4 regions of the Exiguobacterium sp. s194 genome follow, and region 1 is predicted to be linked to each of the others. Evidence: riboswitches for the same ligand, from Rfam matches in the RefSeq annotation. Region 1 holds a riboswitch; each other region holds the start of a gene.
The links. A riboswitch is a leader RNA that binds a small molecule or an ion and turns the genes downstream of it on or off. The one in region 1 is predicted to bind S-adenosylmethionine.
Positions count from the first base shown of each region.

Region 2: another riboswitch for S-adenosylmethionine. It lies ahead of KNP85_RS06985 (2,3-diketo-5-methylthiopentyl-1-phosphate enolase); the one in region 1 lies ahead of metK (methionine adenosyltransferase).
Region 3: another riboswitch for S-adenosylmethionine. It lies ahead of msrA (peptide-methionine (S)-S-oxide reductase MsrA); the one in region 1 lies ahead of metK (methionine adenosyltransferase).
Region 4: another riboswitch for S-adenosylmethionine. It lies ahead of KNP85_RS07880 (MetQ/NlpA family ABC transporter substrate-binding protein); the one in region 1 lies ahead of metK (methionine adenosyltransferase).

Region 1 covers NZ_JACSLT010000002.1:365,516-369,942, forward strand. Annotated here, with positions in the region: gene KNP85_RS03755 (alpha/beta hydrolase family protein) at 1-537, shown strand, start outside; gene pckA (phosphoenolpyruvate carboxykinase (ATP)) at 572-2,143, opposite strand; SAM riboswitch class I at 2,459-2,578, shown strand; gene metK (methionine adenosyltransferase) at 2,711-3,919, shown strand; gene KNP85_RS03770 (hypothetical protein) at 3,959-4,427, opposite strand, start outside.
Region 2 covers NZ_JACSLT010000004.1:263,727-268,153, forward strand. Annotated here, with positions in the region: gene mtnK (S-methyl-5-thioribose kinase) at 1-1,035, opposite strand, end outside; SAM riboswitch class I at 1,117-1,219, opposite strand; SAM riboswitch class I at 1,425-1,526, shown strand; gene KNP85_RS06985 (2,3-diketo-5-methylthiopentyl-1-phosphate enolase) at 1,596-2,753, shown strand; gene KNP85_RS06990 (2-hydroxy-3-keto-5-methylthiopentenyl-1-phosphate phosphatase) at 2,750-3,400, shown strand; gene KNP85_RS06995 (methylthioribulose 1-phosphate dehydratase) at 3,397-4,014, shown strand; gene KNP85_RS07000 (1,2-dihydroxy-3-keto-5-methylthiopentene dioxygenase) at 4,028-4,427, shown strand, end outside.
Region 3 covers NZ_JACSLT010000005.1:112,655-117,081, forward strand. Annotated here, with positions in the region: gene KNP85_RS07595 (3'-5' exonuclease) at 1-113, opposite strand, end outside; gene KNP85_RS07600 (four-helix bundle copper-binding protein) at 179-511, opposite strand; tRNA gene KNP85_RS07605 (tRNA-Ala) at 625-697, opposite strand; gene KNP85_RS07610 (GRP family sugar transporter) at 832-1,695, shown strand; gene msrA (peptide-methionine (S)-S-oxide reductase MsrA) at 1,725-2,237, opposite strand; SAM riboswitch class I at 2,302-2,403, opposite strand; gene KNP85_RS07620 (hypothetical protein) at 2,448-2,609, opposite strand; gene KNP85_RS07625 (amidase family protein) at 2,721-4,124, shown strand; gene rlmN (dual-specificity RNA methyltransferase RlmN) at 4,194-4,427, shown strand, end outside.
Region 4 covers NZ_JACSLT010000005.1:162,651-167,077, forward strand. Annotated here, with positions in the region: gene KNP85_RS07870 (aminotransferase class I/II-fold pyridoxal phosphate-dependent enzyme) at 1-565, shown strand, start outside; gene KNP85_RS07875 (iron-containing alcohol dehydrogenase family protein) at 562-1,578, shown strand; SAM riboswitch class I at 1,619-1,723, shown strand; gene KNP85_RS07880 (MetQ/NlpA family ABC transporter substrate-binding protein) at 1,796-2,617, shown strand; gene KNP85_RS07885 (methionine ABC transporter ATP-binding protein) at 2,627-3,661, shown strand; gene KNP85_RS07890 (methionine ABC transporter permease) at 3,633-4,295, shown strand; gene KNP85_RS07895 (Spx/MgsR family RNA polymerase-binding regulatory protein) at 4,324-4,427, opposite strand, start outside.

The sequences.
Region 1 (4,427 bases):
TTTCACGTCGTGGCGCCCGTTTACCGGGGTAACCATGGCGGGAGCGGGAAAGAGGACTTCGGCGGCGCCGATCTAGAGGACGTCCTGTCTCTCTACGATCGTGTCCGTCGAACGGATACGTTCATTCATGCCCTTGGTTTCTCGCGCGGGGGCATGATGGCGTTGTCGCTCGCCGCGGAACGACCGCTCACGTCCGTCACGTCATGGGCGGGTGTGACCAATCTCGAGTGGACGTATGAAGAACAGCGTTCGATGCGGAAGATGTTGCGCCGTATGACCGGGGGCGACCCGGAAGCGGCCCGTGCCGCTTATGTTGAGCGCTCGCCGCTCTACAAGGAATGGGATGCACCGACGTTGTTGATTCACGGCACCGATGATGAACAAGTCCGCCTGCGCCATGCGACGGCGGTAGCGGAACGGATGGGGGAGCGGGCCGAACTTTGGGTCGTCCCGTTCGCCCATCAACTCCCGTTTTGGGAAAAATGGAAGACGACCGATGCGGCGATGGAATGGATGCTCGCCAACTCAAAAAAATGAGACGCTGCCGAATCGGCAATCGTCTCATTTTTCGTTATACGATGATTGGTCCGGCCGCAACGACCGCCTCACTCGCTTTCGTGAATCGTTTGAAATTGTCCTGGAACTTCCGGGCGAGCGCCGTTGCTTCGGCATCGTAGCGCGCTCCGTCTTTCCATGTGTCCCGCGGATTGAGCACGTCGCCTGGCACGCCGTCAATGTGGCGTGGAATCTCGACATTGAAAATGTCGTGGCGCGTCGTCTCGACGTCACGCAATTTGCCGTTGACCGCCGCGTTCACCATCGCCCGTGTATAGGCGAGCTTCATCCGTGATCCTTCTCCGTACGCGCCGCCGGTCCAACCCGTGTTGACGAGATAGACGTCGACGTCGTGCTTCTCAATCAGCGTACCGAGCATGTCCGCATAGCGCTCCGGTGCGAGCGGCAAGAACGGTGACCCGAAGCAGGTCGAGAACGTCGCCTGTGGTTCAGTGACGCCGCGCTCCGTGCCGGCGAGTTTTGACGTATACCCTGACAAGAAGTGGTACATCGCCTGCTCTTTCGTCAATTTGCTGATTGGAGGCAATACCCCGTATGCATCGGCCGTCAAGAAGACGATCGTGTTCGGATGACCGGCCCGTGACGGAAGCATCGCGTTATCGATGAATTGAATCGGATAGGCGGCCCGTGTGTTCTCGGTGAGCGAGATATTCTTATAATCCGGTGCCCGGTTCTCGTCTAAGACGACGTTCTCAATCAATGAGCCGAAACGGATGGCATCGTAGATTTCCGGCTCGTTCTCGCGCGACAAATTGATCGTCTTCGCGTAGCAACCGCCCTCGATATTGAAGACGCCGTCGGGTGACCAACCGTGCTCGTCATCCCCAATCAAATGGCGTTCCGGGTCGGCCGACAGTGTCGTCTTCCCAGTTCCCGATAGACCGAAGAAAAGGGCCGTCTCGCCGGCGTCCGATACGTTCGCCGAGCAGTGCATCGATAACACATGTTGTTCCGGCAACAAGAAGTTCATGACCGAGAAAATCGATTTTTTAATCTCACCGCCGTATTCTGTTCCCCCGATCAGAATGGTCCGCTTGGCGAATGAGACGAGAATGAACGTTTCGGAGTTCGTCCCGTCGATGAATGGATCGGCCTTATAACTCGGTGCATAGATGACCGTGAAGGGCTCGAAGGCACCTTTCGTCGGCCATTCACGCAAGAACAACTGTTTGGCGAACAAATTGTGCCACGCGTATTCCGTGATGGCACGGACCGGGAGCGTATAGTGCTCGTCTGCCCCCGCAGAAGCCTCGAGATAATAGAGCTTGTCTTTCGTTTCGAGGTGCGTCAACACTTTGTCGAGTAGCGCGGTGAACTTCTCTTCCGCGATCGGTTGGTTGACTGGACCCCAGTCTACTAAATGATTGCTGACTTCATCTTGCACGACGAATTTGTCTTTCGGTGACCGTCCTGTGAATTTCCCGGTACTGACCGATAAAGCCCCGTCTTTCGTCAGTACGCCTTCACCGTTGCGAATGGCTTCTTCCACCAGTTCTGGAACCGTCAAGTTCCGCATCATGTCGGCACCTTTAATTAATTCTTCGATTTTCAGGAGCGTTGTCGCCATCCTGAATCCCACCTTTCCCCTAAATAGATGTGGATGAAATCCGCATACTTCCGCGTTTAATCAGTATGACGTTTTTATTATATGTGACATACTAATCAAAAACAAGCATTTTTTACCCTTTAAAGTAAGCGCTTTCTTACATTGTCATTCTAACATATTCTGTACCAGGTCATAGTACAAAAACCAAAACGGACAAAAAAATGTTTGATATTTCACAAACATAACTATTTGACCGTTTGTGAAAAGTTTGACGAATTCGGTCGATACGCTTGACAGAACGGGGTGTCATTTATATGATGGTCTTCGTAACGGATACTCTTATTCTGAGCGGTGGAGGGAACAAGGCCCTACGAAGCCCAGCAACCGTCCGATTTTTCATTGTTATTCGGAAAAGGTGCTATCCTGAAGCGAAGCGTAAGCTTCGAACGATAAGAGGGTAAGGAAGAACGATTCAACCTTTCCCATTTGAACATGGCGAGAGGTTTTTTTCATTACCGTCCCAAAGCAACGCGTAAGGGGAACGAGTACCGTCCACACATCACCCTTTATTATAGGAGGTTTTTCGAAATGGCAAACTTGAACCGTCGACTTTTCACTTCGGAGTCCGTCACGGAAGGACATCCGGATAAAATTTGTGACCAAATCTCAGATGCGATTTTGGATGCAATTTTAGCTGAAGATCCAAACGCCCGCGTTGCGGCTGAGACGTCTGTCACAACAGGTCTCGTGCTCGTAGCAGGTGAAATCACAACATCAACTTACGTGGATATCCCGAAAGTTGTTCGTGAAACTGTTCGTGAGATCGGCTACACACGTGCGAAATATGGTTTCGATGCAGAGACTTGTGCTGTCCTCACATCGATCGATGAGCAATCGGTAGACATCGCGCAAGGTGTTGACCAAGCGCTCGAAGCTCGTGAAGGACAAATGACTGAAGAAGAAATCGATGCGATCGGTGCTGGTGACCAAGGTCTCATGTTCGGTTACGCAACAAAAGAGACGCCGGAACTCATGCCGCTCCCGATTTCACTCGCTCACAAATTGTCACGTCGTTTGGCAGAAGTTCGTAAGAACGGCACGCTCGCTTACCTTCGCCCAGACGGTAAGACACAAGTGACAGTCGAATACGACGAAGCGAACAACCCAGTTCGCATCGACACAATCGTCATCTCGACACAACACGCGGAAGACATCACGCTCGAGCAAATCCAAGCTGATTTGAAAGAGCACGTCATCGATGCAGTCATCCCGGCTGAACTCATCGACGCGGACACGAAATACTTCATCAACCCGACTGGCCGCTTCGTAATCGGTGGACCACAAGGGGATGCAGGCCTCACAGGACGCAAAATCATCGTCGATACGTACGGTGGATACGCTCGTCACGGCGGCGGCGCGTTCTCAGGTAAAGATCCTACCAAAGTTGACCGTTCAGCAGCGTATGCAGCTCGTTACGTGGCGAAAAACCTCGTTGCAGCGGGACTTGCTGACAAAGCAGAAGTTCAACTTGCTTACGCAATCGGTGTTGCTCACCCGGTATCGATCGCGGTTGATACGTTCGGCACAGGCAAATTGAGCGAGACTGAGCTCGTCGAACTCATTCGTGAGAACTTCGACCTCCGTCCGGCCGGCATCATCAAGATGCTCGACCTTCGTCGCCCAATCTACAAGCAGACAGCAGCTTACGGCCACTTTGGTCGTACAGACGTTGAACTCCCATGGGAGCAAACGGACAAAGCGGCAGTGCTCGAAGAAGGCGCGAAACGTTTCGCATAAGCATAGAAAAACGACCTTTCACTCGAAAGGTCGTTTTTTTTAGGCTTGCGGCTTGTCTTCAGTTGTTGAGTTCTCTTTGCCAAGTGCCGTATCTTTCGCTTCGACGACTTTCTCGCCGATCGATTGTAAATCCGATTTCGCTTCTTGCGCCGTCCCGACGACTTTGTTCACGTCTTGTTTGACCGTGTCGACTTCACCGGCGACTTTTTCATAGACGTTTTGCACGTCGGTCGCGACGTCTTGAATGACCTCGCTCGCTGCTTTCACTTGACCGATGACTTGTGACGCCGTTCCGGCCGGGTCTTGTTTGACCGTATCGACGAGACCGCCGACCGATGACTTCGCGCTCGAGAACGATTGTTTCGTGTTCTCACGGTTTGACGTGCTAAGTAAGGCGAGTAGGCCGCCGACGAGGGCGCCGAGGAGCATCCCGGTCACGACTGTGATTTTTGGACCTCCTGTGTTCGTTTGTTCAAACTGACGGTTCGGATGATTGGCTTGCTCGACT
Region 2 (4,427 bases), on a different contig from region 1:
CGCTTCCGGCAATGTCTCGAGATCGGCGACACCGGCCAGTCCGACGGCACGGCGAATGAGTTCGCAACCGGCGTAGCCGATCGTGTCGCTGAAGACCGTCCGCAACAACTCGTCGACGAAACCATCCGTATTGAATGGCTCGACGGCGCGCTCAAAATTAGCCCGAAACGTCTTCTCGAACGTCTCCCACACCGTCAAGACGTCCGTGAAACGCTCGAAGCGTTTGAGCGGGTCATAGAACGTCGACAGCGTCAAATGGGCGATGATTTGGCCGAGGTCGAAGCCGAACGGTCCGTAAAATGCGAACTCTGGATCGATGATTTTCGTCTCTTGTTGAGTCGCGAAGATGCTGCCCGTATGTAAGTCTCCATGCAGGAGTGCCTCATGTTTCGTGACAAACCCGACTTTCAATTTCGTCACCTCGATCTTGAGCGCCTGGTCTTGCCAAAGGCGTTCGACATCTGCTCGCAGCGCCGTCTCGATGTTGTTCGACTCCGCGTCTTTGAACGGATCGGTGAAGATGAGCTTCTCGGTGATGTCACACAGTTCCGGGTTGTAATAGTCACGTTCAATCCGCTTCTTCGCGATCGGTCCAGCTGCGTAATCCGACGTCGCAAACAGCGTCTCGCCCAAAAATTCACCGACATGACGGGCGAGTTCCGGGTAGCTCTCCCCGTTCAAATAGCCGGTGCGGACAATCTCATAATCAGATAGATCTTCTATAATCGTGTAAGCGAGTGTCCGGTCGCTGCCAAGGACAGCCGGGACGAACCGAGGCGCGACAGTCGCAAACTCACGGAGTGCCAACTGTTCAATCCATGCCCGCTCGAGCGTGAGCGGCCAGCTCTCACCGACGACTTTGGCGTATGGGAGCGCTTGTTTGACGATCAGGCGCTGTTCGCCTTGGCGAATCCGAAACACGAGATTCAAGTTGCCGTCCCCGATCTCCTCGCACTCGGCGATTCCTTCTTGCAAGTATCCTAATTGACGGACGTGCTCGACGACGGTCTGTTCTGTAAATGGTTGATATGACATGATGTTTTCCCCTTCCTGTACGTTGCCCACAAAAAAAGCCCCTTTCTCCGCGAGAAAGAGGCACAGCCAAAATGGTTGTTCCTCTCATCTGTCAGACATTCGTCTGGTGGATGTAGCACCGTGCCTAGTGGTCGGTTGCTGCGGCGTCATCGGGCCAATTCCCTCTGCCAACTCGCGATAAGAGTGTGTTATTCGATTCGGTGAACTTATGTGATGAATATTACGGACTCGACGTCACGATTGTCAACGTCATTTTCTCGACGCAACTCCGTCTTTTTTTGTGCATATATGGAAACAACTTCCCAAAATATTTTTTTTGGAAAAAAAGGAATTGACGACGTGATGATTCTGTGCAAAAATTCAATTAAATTTCACAACTTCAAATCACATTCTTATCAAGAGCAGACGGAGGGACGAGCCCGATGATGTCGCAGCAACCGACCAGAGATGGCACGGTGCTAATTCTTGCAGCGAAAGCTGAGAGATAAGAGTTCATTTTTTATGATGACCTCTTGCCTCGGCATGGGGTCATTTTTTGTTTGCCTGGAAGGAGGAACCATATGAGTATCACTGCCACATATGAAATCAAACGAACGGACGCGGTCGCGACCGTCGCCGACAAAATCGCCCTCGAGCTGACGGTCGGTACTTGGACGGAGCTGCCTCACTTAGAGCAAGAGCAGTTACAGGCGTACCGGGGTGAGGTCGTGTCGACCACACATACGGATACGACGAGCCGCTTCACAATCCGCTACCCGTTACATAATGTCAGCCCTGACTTTTCATCCATCTTGACGACGACGTTCGGGAAACTGTCCCTCGACGATTCGATTCGGTTAATCGATTTGACGTTGCCCGAGACGCTCGCCCCTCATTTCAAAGGCGCCAAGTTCGGGGTCACTGGAATTCGCGAGTTACTCGGTGTTCATGATCGCCCGCTCGTCATGAGCATCTTCAAAGGTGTCATCGGCCGTGACCTCGCGTTTCTCGAGCAGCAACTCCGCGATCAGTTCGCCGGAGGCATCGATATCGTCAAAGACGACGAGATTTTATACGACAACCCGCTCACCCCATCGCTCGAACGGGCCCGGATCGGAGCGGACGTCATTCAAGCCCACTTCGAGGCGACCGGGAAACGTGTCCTCTACGCCATCACGCTGAGCGGCCCCGTGTTCGGTCTACGTGACCAGGCGCTCCGTCTTATCGAGGCAGGTGCGACAGCGCTCCTGTTCAACGTCTATACGTACGGTCTCGACGCACTGCGCGAACTTGCGAACGATTCAGACATACGCGTCCCCATCTTGGCACATCCGGCCTTTGCCGGCGCCTTGACCGGATCAATCAGTCATTCGCTCTTACTCGGTAAACTCCCACGCCTCGCCGGGGCCGATTTAACGCTCTTCCCGTCTCCGTACGGCTCCCTCGCGACACCGCGTGACGAGGCGTTCACGATTCGTGACCAGAGCGCCGAACCGCATTGGTCGAAACCGATTTTACCGGTCCCGTCAGCCGGGATTCATCCAGGACTCGTCGCCGATATCATTCGTGATTTCGGGACGGATGTCGTCATCAACGCCGGCGGTGGCATTCACGGACACCCGGACGGCGCAGCCGCCGGGGCTCGTGCTTTCCGACAAGCGATCGCTCACGTTCTCGGCCAAACCGAAGGACAGACGGACGAGCTCGATACCGCGTTGAAGGCGTGGGCGTCACGATGACGGTCCATATCCTCTGCGACTTCGACGGGACGATCACGGCGGAAGACAATATTATCGCGTTGATGAAGGCGTTCGCCCCGCCGGCTTGGGTCGAGTTGAAAGATGCGGTCCTCGAGCAACGGATTTCGATTCGCTCCGGTGTCGGTCAACTGTTTCAACTATTGCCGAGCGCAGATGCCCCGGCCTACCGTGATTATTTGTTGGAGCGCATCACGCTCCGCCAAGGGTTCCCGGCATTTTTAGAAGAAGTTCGGGCCCATGGCTGGAAGTTTGACGTCGTCAGCGGCGGGATGGACTTCTTCGTGCAGCCGGTCTTGGACGGGCATGTCGCCCCCGAGCATATCTACTGCAACGTCGCCGACTTCTCCGCTGAGACGGTCACCGTCGCTTGGCCACACGCTTGCGATGAACAATGTACGAACGATTGCGGCTGTTGCAAGCCGACGCTCGCTCGTCGCATCGTCAATCCCGCCGACCGCTTGATCGTCATCGGCGACTCAGTGACCGACTTCGAGGTCGCGAAGCGTGCCGACTTCGTCTACGCACGAGGTCAACTCATCACGCTCTGCGAAGCGGCAGGCATCCGTTACGCACCGTTCGAGACGTTTGACGACATCACCCATCACTTGAAGGAGGTGGTCGTATGAGCCTTGCGACACGTTGGCTTGAACTCGCCGACATTAAAGACGAACTCGCCGCCCGCGACTGGTTCCCCGGAACGAGTGGGAATTTGGCGATTCGCGTTTCCGACGATCCGCTCGAATTTCTCGTCACGGCGAGCGGACGCGATAAACGAAAACGAACACCGGAAGACTTTGTTCACGTCGATGCGGCCGGACGCTTGATCGGCGAACAGACAGGAAAACCATCCGCCGAGACGCTGCTCCACGTTGAAGTGTTCAATCGGACGGACGCGACGTGTTCGCTCCATGTCCATACGGTCGACAATAACGTCATCTCCGAGCTCCATGCTGCCACCGGCGAAGTCGTCTTCACCGGCCAAGAGATCATCAAGGCGCTCGGCTACTGGGACGAGGACGCGGTCGTTCGCGTGCCAATCATCGAAAACCATGCGGACATCCCGACGCTCGCGGCCGCCTTCGCCCCTCACATCCACGCAAGCGCCGGTGCCGTTCTCATCCGCAATCATGGTATCACCGTCTGGGGCGAGACCCCGGACGCGGCCAAACGCTATTTAGAGGCTTACGAATTTTTGTTCAGCTATACATTAAAACTACGCGCCCTAGGCGTCCATTCATAAGGAGGAACCAACCATGGCAACTGTCTATTTCCAACAAACCGAAGAGCGTTACGTCGATCAAACTGAAGTGAGTGCCTTTTTAGAGTCTCGCGGGATTCTGTACGAACAGTGGGACATCACAAAGCTCCCGGAAAACCTGCAAGAGAACTATCAGTTGACGGACGAGGACAAACAAGCGATTTTGTCGACGTTCCGTGACGAGATTCGCGACGTGTCGGAGCGACGTGGCTATGAGACGGCAGACGTCATCTCGTTGTCGGATGCGACGCCGAACTTGGACGAACTGCTCGTCAACTTCCAAAAGGAACATCACCACACAGATGACGAGGTCCGCTTCATCGTCAGCGGCCATGGCATCTTCGCCATCGATGACGCCGAACGTGGCTATTTCAACATCGAGCTCAACCCAGGCG
Region 3 (4,427 bases), on a different contig from region 1:
TGGTTCGTCTCGATGATTTCACCGTCGACGAGTAGGCTCCAGCCGACAGAGCAGATGCTGCGACTATCGCGGTTGGCCGTCTCGACGTCGATGGCAAGAATTGAATGTGACATAATCGGTCCCTTTCTCATAAAACAAGTATAAAAAAAGTCTAACATATCGTTAGACTAAAAAGCGATTATGCGGCCACGAGGTTGCGACACGCCTCGGCACAGCGGAGACACGCTTCGGAACAACGTTGGCAATGGTCATGCAAATGGCGGCCACATTCGACGGCGCACGTGTCGCACACCTGGGCGCAGAGTGCAGCAATCGGTTTGGTGAAAGCCGAATCGGTCTCGAGCGCGTTCAAGGCGAGCGCACACACTTCCGAACATTCTTTCGTCAGCCGGATACACTCGGCGACCATCAATAAATCCTCTTCTTGTAAACATTTTGAGAAACAGTGATTGCTTGCCCGCATACAGTCGATGACGGCTAAAATGGTCTCTTCGACAGAGGCACGATCCATAGTAAGTCCCCCTTAGAATAATGATGTCTTACAATCATTACCCGCTACCAGGTGACTTAAACCGGGCGGAGACGCAAAAAAGTCACCCCTCAAATGAGTGGTGACTTCCATAATGGAGCATAGCGGGCTCGAACCGCTGACCTCCACGCTGCCAGCGTGGCGCTCTCCCAGCTGAGCTAATGCCCCGTTCGAAAATTATTATATCATCCTAGTAAAACATTTGGCAATGGGTATTTTTAAATTTTTTTGAACAAAGTTTAATCGGGCGTAAACGTGGGAAAATCATGGGTAATGTTATTCTACGAAAGCAGGTGTTATCTATGGAAATGATTTTACTCGCACTCTTACCTGCCTTGATGTGGGGGAGTATCCCACTCATCGTCTCGAAAGTCGGCGGCAAGCCGATTCAACAGTTAATCGGGACGACGATTGGGGCGATGGTGATGGCGGTCATCATCGCACTCGTCTTCAATCCGGAGTTCACGACGCTCGCAATCGTGACCGGCTTCATATCTGGTGTGTTCTGGGCACTCGGGCAATATTTACAGTTCCAGTCGTTCCAAATTTTAAGTGTATCGAAAGCGATGCCGATCAGCACCGGGATGCAACTCGTCGGGACGTCGTTGTTCGGGGTCATCGTGCTCGGCGATTGGAAGACGACGACCGAGTTGTGGCTCGGCTTTTCTGCGCTCGTGTTGATTATCATCGGGGCGGCACTGACGTCATACCAACAACAAAAAGATGGCGATAGCAGCGGCGCCTTGAAGAAAGGTTTGCTCGTCCTGCTCGTGTCGAGTATCGGTTATGTGACGTATGCCGTCTTGACGAACTATTTCGAGGTCGACGGCATCACGGCCATCTTGCCGCAGTCGGTCGGGATGTTCGTCGCGGCGCTCTTGTTCAGCCTGCGTGAGAAAGATGTGAAGAAGTTCGACCCGAAGACGTTCAAAAACATTTTGGCCGGTCTCGCTTGGGGGATCGGGAACTTCGGGCTGTTCGTGTCAAGCGGTGAGGTCGGCATCGCGACGTCATTCGCCTTGTCCCAATTGAACGTCGTCGTGGCGACGCTCGGCGGGATTTATCTATTGAAAGAAGAGAAGACGACGAAAGAACGGGTCTTCGTCTTTATGGGAATCGGGCTCATCGTCGTGGCCGGATTCATGCTCGGGATTGCCAAGAGCTAAAAAGACGGGTCAGACGACCCGTCTTTTGTTTACCAGGCTTGCTCGATGAATGCGTCGCGCCCAGATTTCTTCCGGTCCTCTTTATAGTGGGCCGGATTTTTTTTATGGAAGTCTTGATGATATTCCTCGGCCGGATAGAACGTGTCGGCCGGTAGAATCTTCGTGACAATCGGCTGTTTGAAGCGTCCGCTCGCCGCGAGCGCGTCGCGACTCTGTTCTGCTTTCACGCGTTGGTCTTCCGTATGATAGAAGATGGCCGGCGCATATTGGCTGCCGCGGTCTTGGAACTGGCCGCCGTCATCGGTCGGGTCGGTCTGAATCCAATATAGTTCGAGCAGTCGTTCATAAGCGAACAGCGTCGGGTCGAACGTGATCTCGACGACCTCATAGTGTCCCGTCGTCCCTGTCTTCACTTGTTCATACGTCGGGTCATTGACGTGACCTCCCGTATAACCGGATACGATTGACTCGATGCCAGGTTGTTCCTCGAACGGCGTCACCATGCACCAAAAACAGCCGCCTGCGAATGTTGCTTTTTCCATTAATAAGTCCCCCTCATGTTCATTTCCAAAAAAAAGCGCCCATGTCATCGACATGAGCGCTCTGTCATATCGGCCAAGGCAAACTGCCTTGCTGGAAGTAGCACCTTGCCGAAGCAGGTTGCTGTGAAGTCATAGAGCCAGGTCTCTCGTTCACTCGAGATATCGATATGTAGTTGGTGAGAGCATCATACCATCAGATTTGAAGCGGCGTCAACGGTTTGGTTTGCGTCGAAGTTGGACCAAGGTGGCGCCGAGAATCAAGATGACGAGGACGATGGAGAGCGGTAGCGTATACGGAGCGTCCCCGGCATATAGCTGTAAGAAGAACAAGGCAAAGACGGACAATAAGACGAGAACGTACGAACGGTTCATAGTAACCTCCCTTTTCTTTCAGTGTACCAAGTTACATATTCGTTGGCGAACGAAAACAGGAAATCATGTGGCGATAGCGAATACCATCGAGTGACCAAAGGAGGAATCTATATGACTGAACCAAACACATGTTTCGAACTCGATATCGAGACCGCCCATCGCGGATATAAAGAAGGAACGTTCACGGCGCGTGACGTGACGGCCTATTATTTGACTCGAATCGCCCAGTTGAACGATAAGCTGAGAGCGGTCATTCAAGTGAACCCGGACGCCTTGTTCGAGGCCGAGGCGGCCGACCGGGCGTTTCGACGAGGTGACCGCTTGCCGTTGCTCGGCATCCCGGTGTTGATTAAAGACAATGTCGAGACGGCCGGATTGATGAAGACGACGGCCGGGGCCGTCGCCCTCGCGCATCACTTCGCCGGCCGGGACGCCCATCTCGTCCAAAGCCTGCGCGCGAGCGGGGCCATCATCCTCGGGAAAGCGAACTTGTCCGAATGGGCCAACTTTTTGACCGAGGGCATGCCGAACGGCTGGAGTGGGGTCGGTGGCCAGACGCTCAATCCATATGGGGACAAGCTCGATGTCGGAGGGTCGAGTTCAGGTTCGGCGTCAGCGGTCGCGGCCAACTTGACGTTGCTCGCCGTCGGCAGCGAGACGAGCGGCTCGATTATCCACCCGAGCGTCCATAACGGAATCGTTGGTATCAAACCGACCGTCGGGTTGATTAGCCGCAGCGGCATCATCCCGATCTCCCGGTCGCAAGACACGGCCGGCCCGATGGCACGGACACTCCGGGATGCGGTGCTCGCCCTTGAGGCGATGGTCGGGGAAGATCCCGCTGACCCAGCGACGGCGCATCTTCCGGCCGGTCCGCCTTACCGGACTTGTCTCGATGAGCGGCAAGCAGTCGGGATGCGTGTCGGCGTCGTCAAGACCGATTTGTCGGAAGAAGAGCAGGTGCTCTACGACGAAGCAATCGCATTGCTGAAACAGAGCGGCATCGAGGTCGTCACCGTCGAACTGCCGTCGAAAGCAGGGCTCGACCAAGGGGATATCCTGTATCATGAGTTCAAGCTCGGAATCGAGGCGTATCTCGCCTCGACGAAGCTCCCGTATGAGACGTTGTCGGATTTGATTAATTGGAACAACAGTCATCCGGAGACGATTCCGCACGGACAGAAGACGTTCGAGAAAGCGAACGAACAATCGGGTCGCTTGATTGAGGACGCCTATTTGATGCGCCGCCTCGACGACGTCTATCACGCCAAGACGGACGGCATCGACCGATTGTTGGCCGAGCAGGAACTTCATGCGCTCGTCTTGCCGCATGACCACAATTATGACATGGCGGCGAAAGCCGGCCATCCGACCGTCACGATCCCGTATCGCTTGAAGGCGAGCGGGGCCCCGTTCGGTCTATCATTCACCGGGACGAGCTATGCCGAACGCGACTTGATTCGTCTCGCCTATGCGTTCGAGCGTCACGTGACACGTCCCGTCCCACCGTTATAAGAACGTTGCACCGGTCGTCCACGTCCGCTACAATGGTACGTATGTGGATTGAAGAAAGGACAGATAGCAATGAAACCATCTATATACGGGCTGACATTCGATCAGCTGACGGAAGCGTGCGTCTCTTGGGGATACAGCGCCTTCCACGCTAGACAAATCTGGGACTCGCTCTATATCGACCGAGTCAAGCACATCGAGGACATCTCGGTACGGGCCGAGGTACGTGAGGCGCTCGCCGCCGAATACGTCATCTCGACGCAAGACCTGTTCGTCAAACAAGAAGCGGGCGACGGGACGGTCAAA
Region 4 (4,427 bases), on a different contig from region 1:
CGCATACGGCAGCATCGGATTCGATGGCCATGTCCCGCCTAGCTTTCTGCAGGCGGAAGGGGCGAAAGAAGTCGGCATCGAGGTATATACGATGTCGAAAGCGTTCAACATGTCCGGTTGGCGCGTCGCCTTTGCTGTCGGGAACGCGGACATCATCGAGGCGATCAACACGTATCAGGACCACGTCCACGTCAGCGTGTTCTCGGCCATCCAGGCGGCGGCTGTCGCTGCGCTCGAGGCGCCCCGTACCATTCGCGATGACTTGGCACGACTGTACGAGGCACGGCGTGATCGCCTGATCGACGGGTTGAACCGAGCCGGCTGGGCCGTCGAACCGCCGGAAGGCTCGTTCTTCGTCTGGGCGAAAGTGCCTGAGGGTGATGCCAAGTCGTTCTCGCGGAAACTGCTGCATGAAGCTGGTGTCGCCGTCACCCCGGGCTATTTCTTCGGTTCGGAAGGGAACGGATACGTCCGCTTCGGTCTCGTCTCACCGGAACCGAAGATTGACGAGGCCGTCGAACGAATCGAGCGGTTGTTTGCCGCCTATGAGGAGGTGCGGGCATGATTCGTCAGGCCGTCCTTGAATATGACCACGCCGATGACGCGCTCGACCGTCTTGATGACTTAGTCGACGGCCGCCGTGCCCACGTCCTGCACGGTCAGAACGGGTATGACGTCGTCCGAGCCATCTTTCCGGCCATCGCGGACTATCCGGCAACAAGGTTCAGCGGGGAGTGCACGGACTCGGAAGTCGAACGGCTCAAACCGTTTGACGCCGACGTGTTAATCGCCGTCGGAGGCGGCAAGCTCGTCGATACGGCCAAACTCGTCGCCTATCAACGGAACGTCCCGCTCATCGTCGTCCCAACGCTCGCCTCGAACTGTGCGGCGTTCACACCGCTCAGCGTCGTCTATCAGGAGGACGGGAGCTACGACCGCTACGACATGTTCCGCGTCGTCATCGAACGGGTCATCGTTGACTCACGGGTCATCTCGCGCTCACCATATGAATACTTTCGGGCAGGTGTCATCGACACGGTCGCGAAGTTTTACGAGGCCCGTTATTTGAGTGGTGACAGCTCAGCTGACGCCGGCGTCAACACCGGACTCGTCTTGGCCGAGCAGTGCGGGCGTCTCGTCGAACTTGAATTGAGCGAGCACGCTTTTGAGTCGTATAGTGACGACGTCCGCTTCGCGGTCGATCACGTGCTCGCCATCGGCGGCGCCGTCGGTGGATTTGGTGACGCCGGGACACGCGTCGCCGTGGGCCATGCGGTCCATAATGCGCTCAGCCGCTTCGAGTCGACCCACTCATTCTTGCACGGAGACAAGGTCGGCTTCGGCCTGATCGTCCAAGAGCGGTTGCGGCGCTCGGCCGATGCCCCTTATTTGGAGGCTTGGTTGAAACGGTTCGGTGCCCCGACGACGCTCGAGACGCTCGGGGTCGAGTCGAGCGACATCCCGGTACTGGTCGACTCCGTCATGACGGAGACCGAGCTGCAACAGTTGCCGGAACCGCTCGATAAAGACTTTTTGAAAATAGTTTTTGAAAATTTACAATTATCTATTTACAATTAAAAGAATTAAAAGTAAGATGATAACAACTTAATAGACCGATTGCTTATCAAGAGTGGTGGAGGGACTGGCCCTGTGAAACCCGGCAACCAGATCGTAATGATCATGGTGCTAATTCCAACAGACGAAATCGTCTGGGAGATGAGCGTGTCCGACTTTGACTTGTCGTGCCCGCCACTCTGAATGAGTAGCGGGCTTTCATTTTGGAGGAGGAAAACAAATGAACATCAAACAGAAAACAGTACTTGCAGGAACATCACTACTCGCCGCCATCGCGCTCTCAGCATGCGGACAATCGGACGCGAGCGAAGCGCTCAGCACGGAGTCGCTCACGATTGGCGTCACGGGCGGGCCGCACCAACAGATCGCCGAGAAAGTGAAAGAACTCGCGGCCGAAGACGGCCTCGAACTCGATATCAAAGTGTTCAACGACTATAATACGCCGAACACGGCGCTCGCCGAGGGTAGCCTCGACGTGAACAGTTATCAGACGCTCTCATTCCTAGAACTGCAAAAGTCCGATAAAGGCTATAAAATCGACGACGTGTTCAAGACCGTCGCTTTCCCGATGGGTCTCTACTCAGAGAAGTTGACCGACATCGAAGATTTGAAAGAAGGGGACAAGGTCGCCGTCCCTAACGACCCGGCGAACGAATTGCGGGCGCTCCGTCTCTATGAGACAGCGGGTCTCATCACGCTAAAAGAAGGTTTGACGGACAAGGCGACGAAACGCGACATCGCCGAGAACCCGCTCAACCTTGAATTCATCGAGCTCGAGGCGTCACAGCTCCCGACCCAGCTCCCGGAAGTCGCTCTCGCGGCCATCAACACGAACTTTGCGATGGGTGCCGGCCTGTCCATCAACGAGGACGCGTTGTTCCACGAGGACACGGTCGACAACCCGTATCCGAACTACGTCGTCGTCCGCACCGACAACAAGGATGATGAAGTCGTCGAGACGCTCAAATCGTACTACCATTCGGACGAGGTCCGGACGTTCATCGAAGAGACGTTCGACGGCTCAATCGTCCCGGCGTTTTAAGGAGGGCCTATGATCGCACTTCGAAACATCACCAAGACGTTCACCGTGAACAAAGGTGCCGTCACCGCACTCGACGACGTCTCGCTCACAATCGAGAAAGGCGAGATTTTCGGCATCATCGGCCGAAGCGGTGCCGGCAAGAGCACGCTCATCCGCATGATCAATCTGCTCGAACGCCCGACGTCGGGTCAAGTCGAGATCGAGGGACAGGACATCACGAAGCTCGACAAGCGCGGGCTCTCGAAGTTGCGCCATCGCATCGGGATGATCTTCCAACATTACAACCTGCTCAAGACGGCGACCGTCGAAGAGAACGTCGCCATCCCGCTCCGTCTCGAAGGGCTCGATAAGCGCACAATCCGTGAACGCGTCGACAAATATCTCGATATTGTCGGATTGACCGACCATCGGAGCCATTATCCGGAGCAACTGTCGGGTGGACAGAAGCAACGTGTCGCCATCGCCCGTGCCCTCGCGCACGAGCCGGACATCCTGCTCAGCGACGAGGCGACGAGCGCGCTCGACCCAGAGACGACCGAGTCGATTCTCGACCTGTTGCTCGACATCAACCGCGAGCTCGGGCTGACGATTTTCTTGATCACCCACGAGATGGAAGTCATCGAGCGCATCTGCGACCGGGTCGCCGTCATCGAGGCCGGCCGGATCATCGAAGAAGGCGACGTGCTCGAGGTGTTCTCGGACCCACAGCATGCGACGACGCGCAAGTTCTTGAAAACGAACCTCGATGTCCCGAAAGAGGTCGTCGACGAATTGAGCACGCACGGGACGCTCGTCAACTTGTCGTTCATCGGCCATCAAAGTGAACAGGCCGTGCTCGCCCAGTTGACGAAACGGTTCGGTTTGCTGCCGAACATCATCGGGGGCGGTATCAAAAAGTTGAAAGGCGGTCTCGTCGGCAATCTGCTCGTCCATTTGGACGGCGATGAGGGCCAGACCGACCAAGCCGTCCGTTTCTTAGAGGCGAGCGGTGTGAAAGTGAAGGAGGTGACGAACCATGCTTCAGTTTTGGGAAAATTGGGGTGACTTGATTTGGACGGGGACGATCCAGACGCTCACGATGACCGGCATCGCGCTCGTCATCTCGACGTTGATCGGACTGCCGCTCGGGACGCTCCTCGTCTTGACGCGACCGAACGGCCGGCTCGCCAACCGTTATTTCTACGGGATCTTGTCGAGCGTCATCAACGTCGTCCGTTCGATCCCATTCATCATTCTCTTGTTCTTCATCCTCCCGTTCACCCGCTTCATCATGGGAACGACGATCGGCGTCCAAGGTGTGCTATTGCCGCTCATCGTGTTCACGGCGCCATATATCGCACGGCTCATGGAGTCGGCACTGCTCGAGGTCGACCGCGGCGTCGTCGAGGCGTATGAGGCGATGGGCATCTCGACCCGGAAAATCATCTGGTACGTGTTGATTCGGGAGGCCCGCTCCTCAATCGTGCTCGGTTTGACGATCGCGACGATCGGTTTGATTGGGGCGACCGCGATGGCCGGACTCGTCGGGGCAGGTGGACTCGGTGATATCGCCTATCAGTACGGGCATCTCCGATTCGAGCCGGAGGTCATGTATGTGACCATCTTCGTCTTGATCTTGCTCGTCCAATCGATTCAATCGTTCGGCAACCGCTTGGCGGCCCGACTCAAGAAGGCATAACAAAAAGAGCTCTGCTTCGGCAGGGCTCTTACTTGTTGTCGAGCAATCGTTTCAATTCGGCGATGCGGTCATGGCGCGGGATGAACGTGCGAATCTCTTTCTCGCTGAACCCGATTTGAATCCGATTGTCAT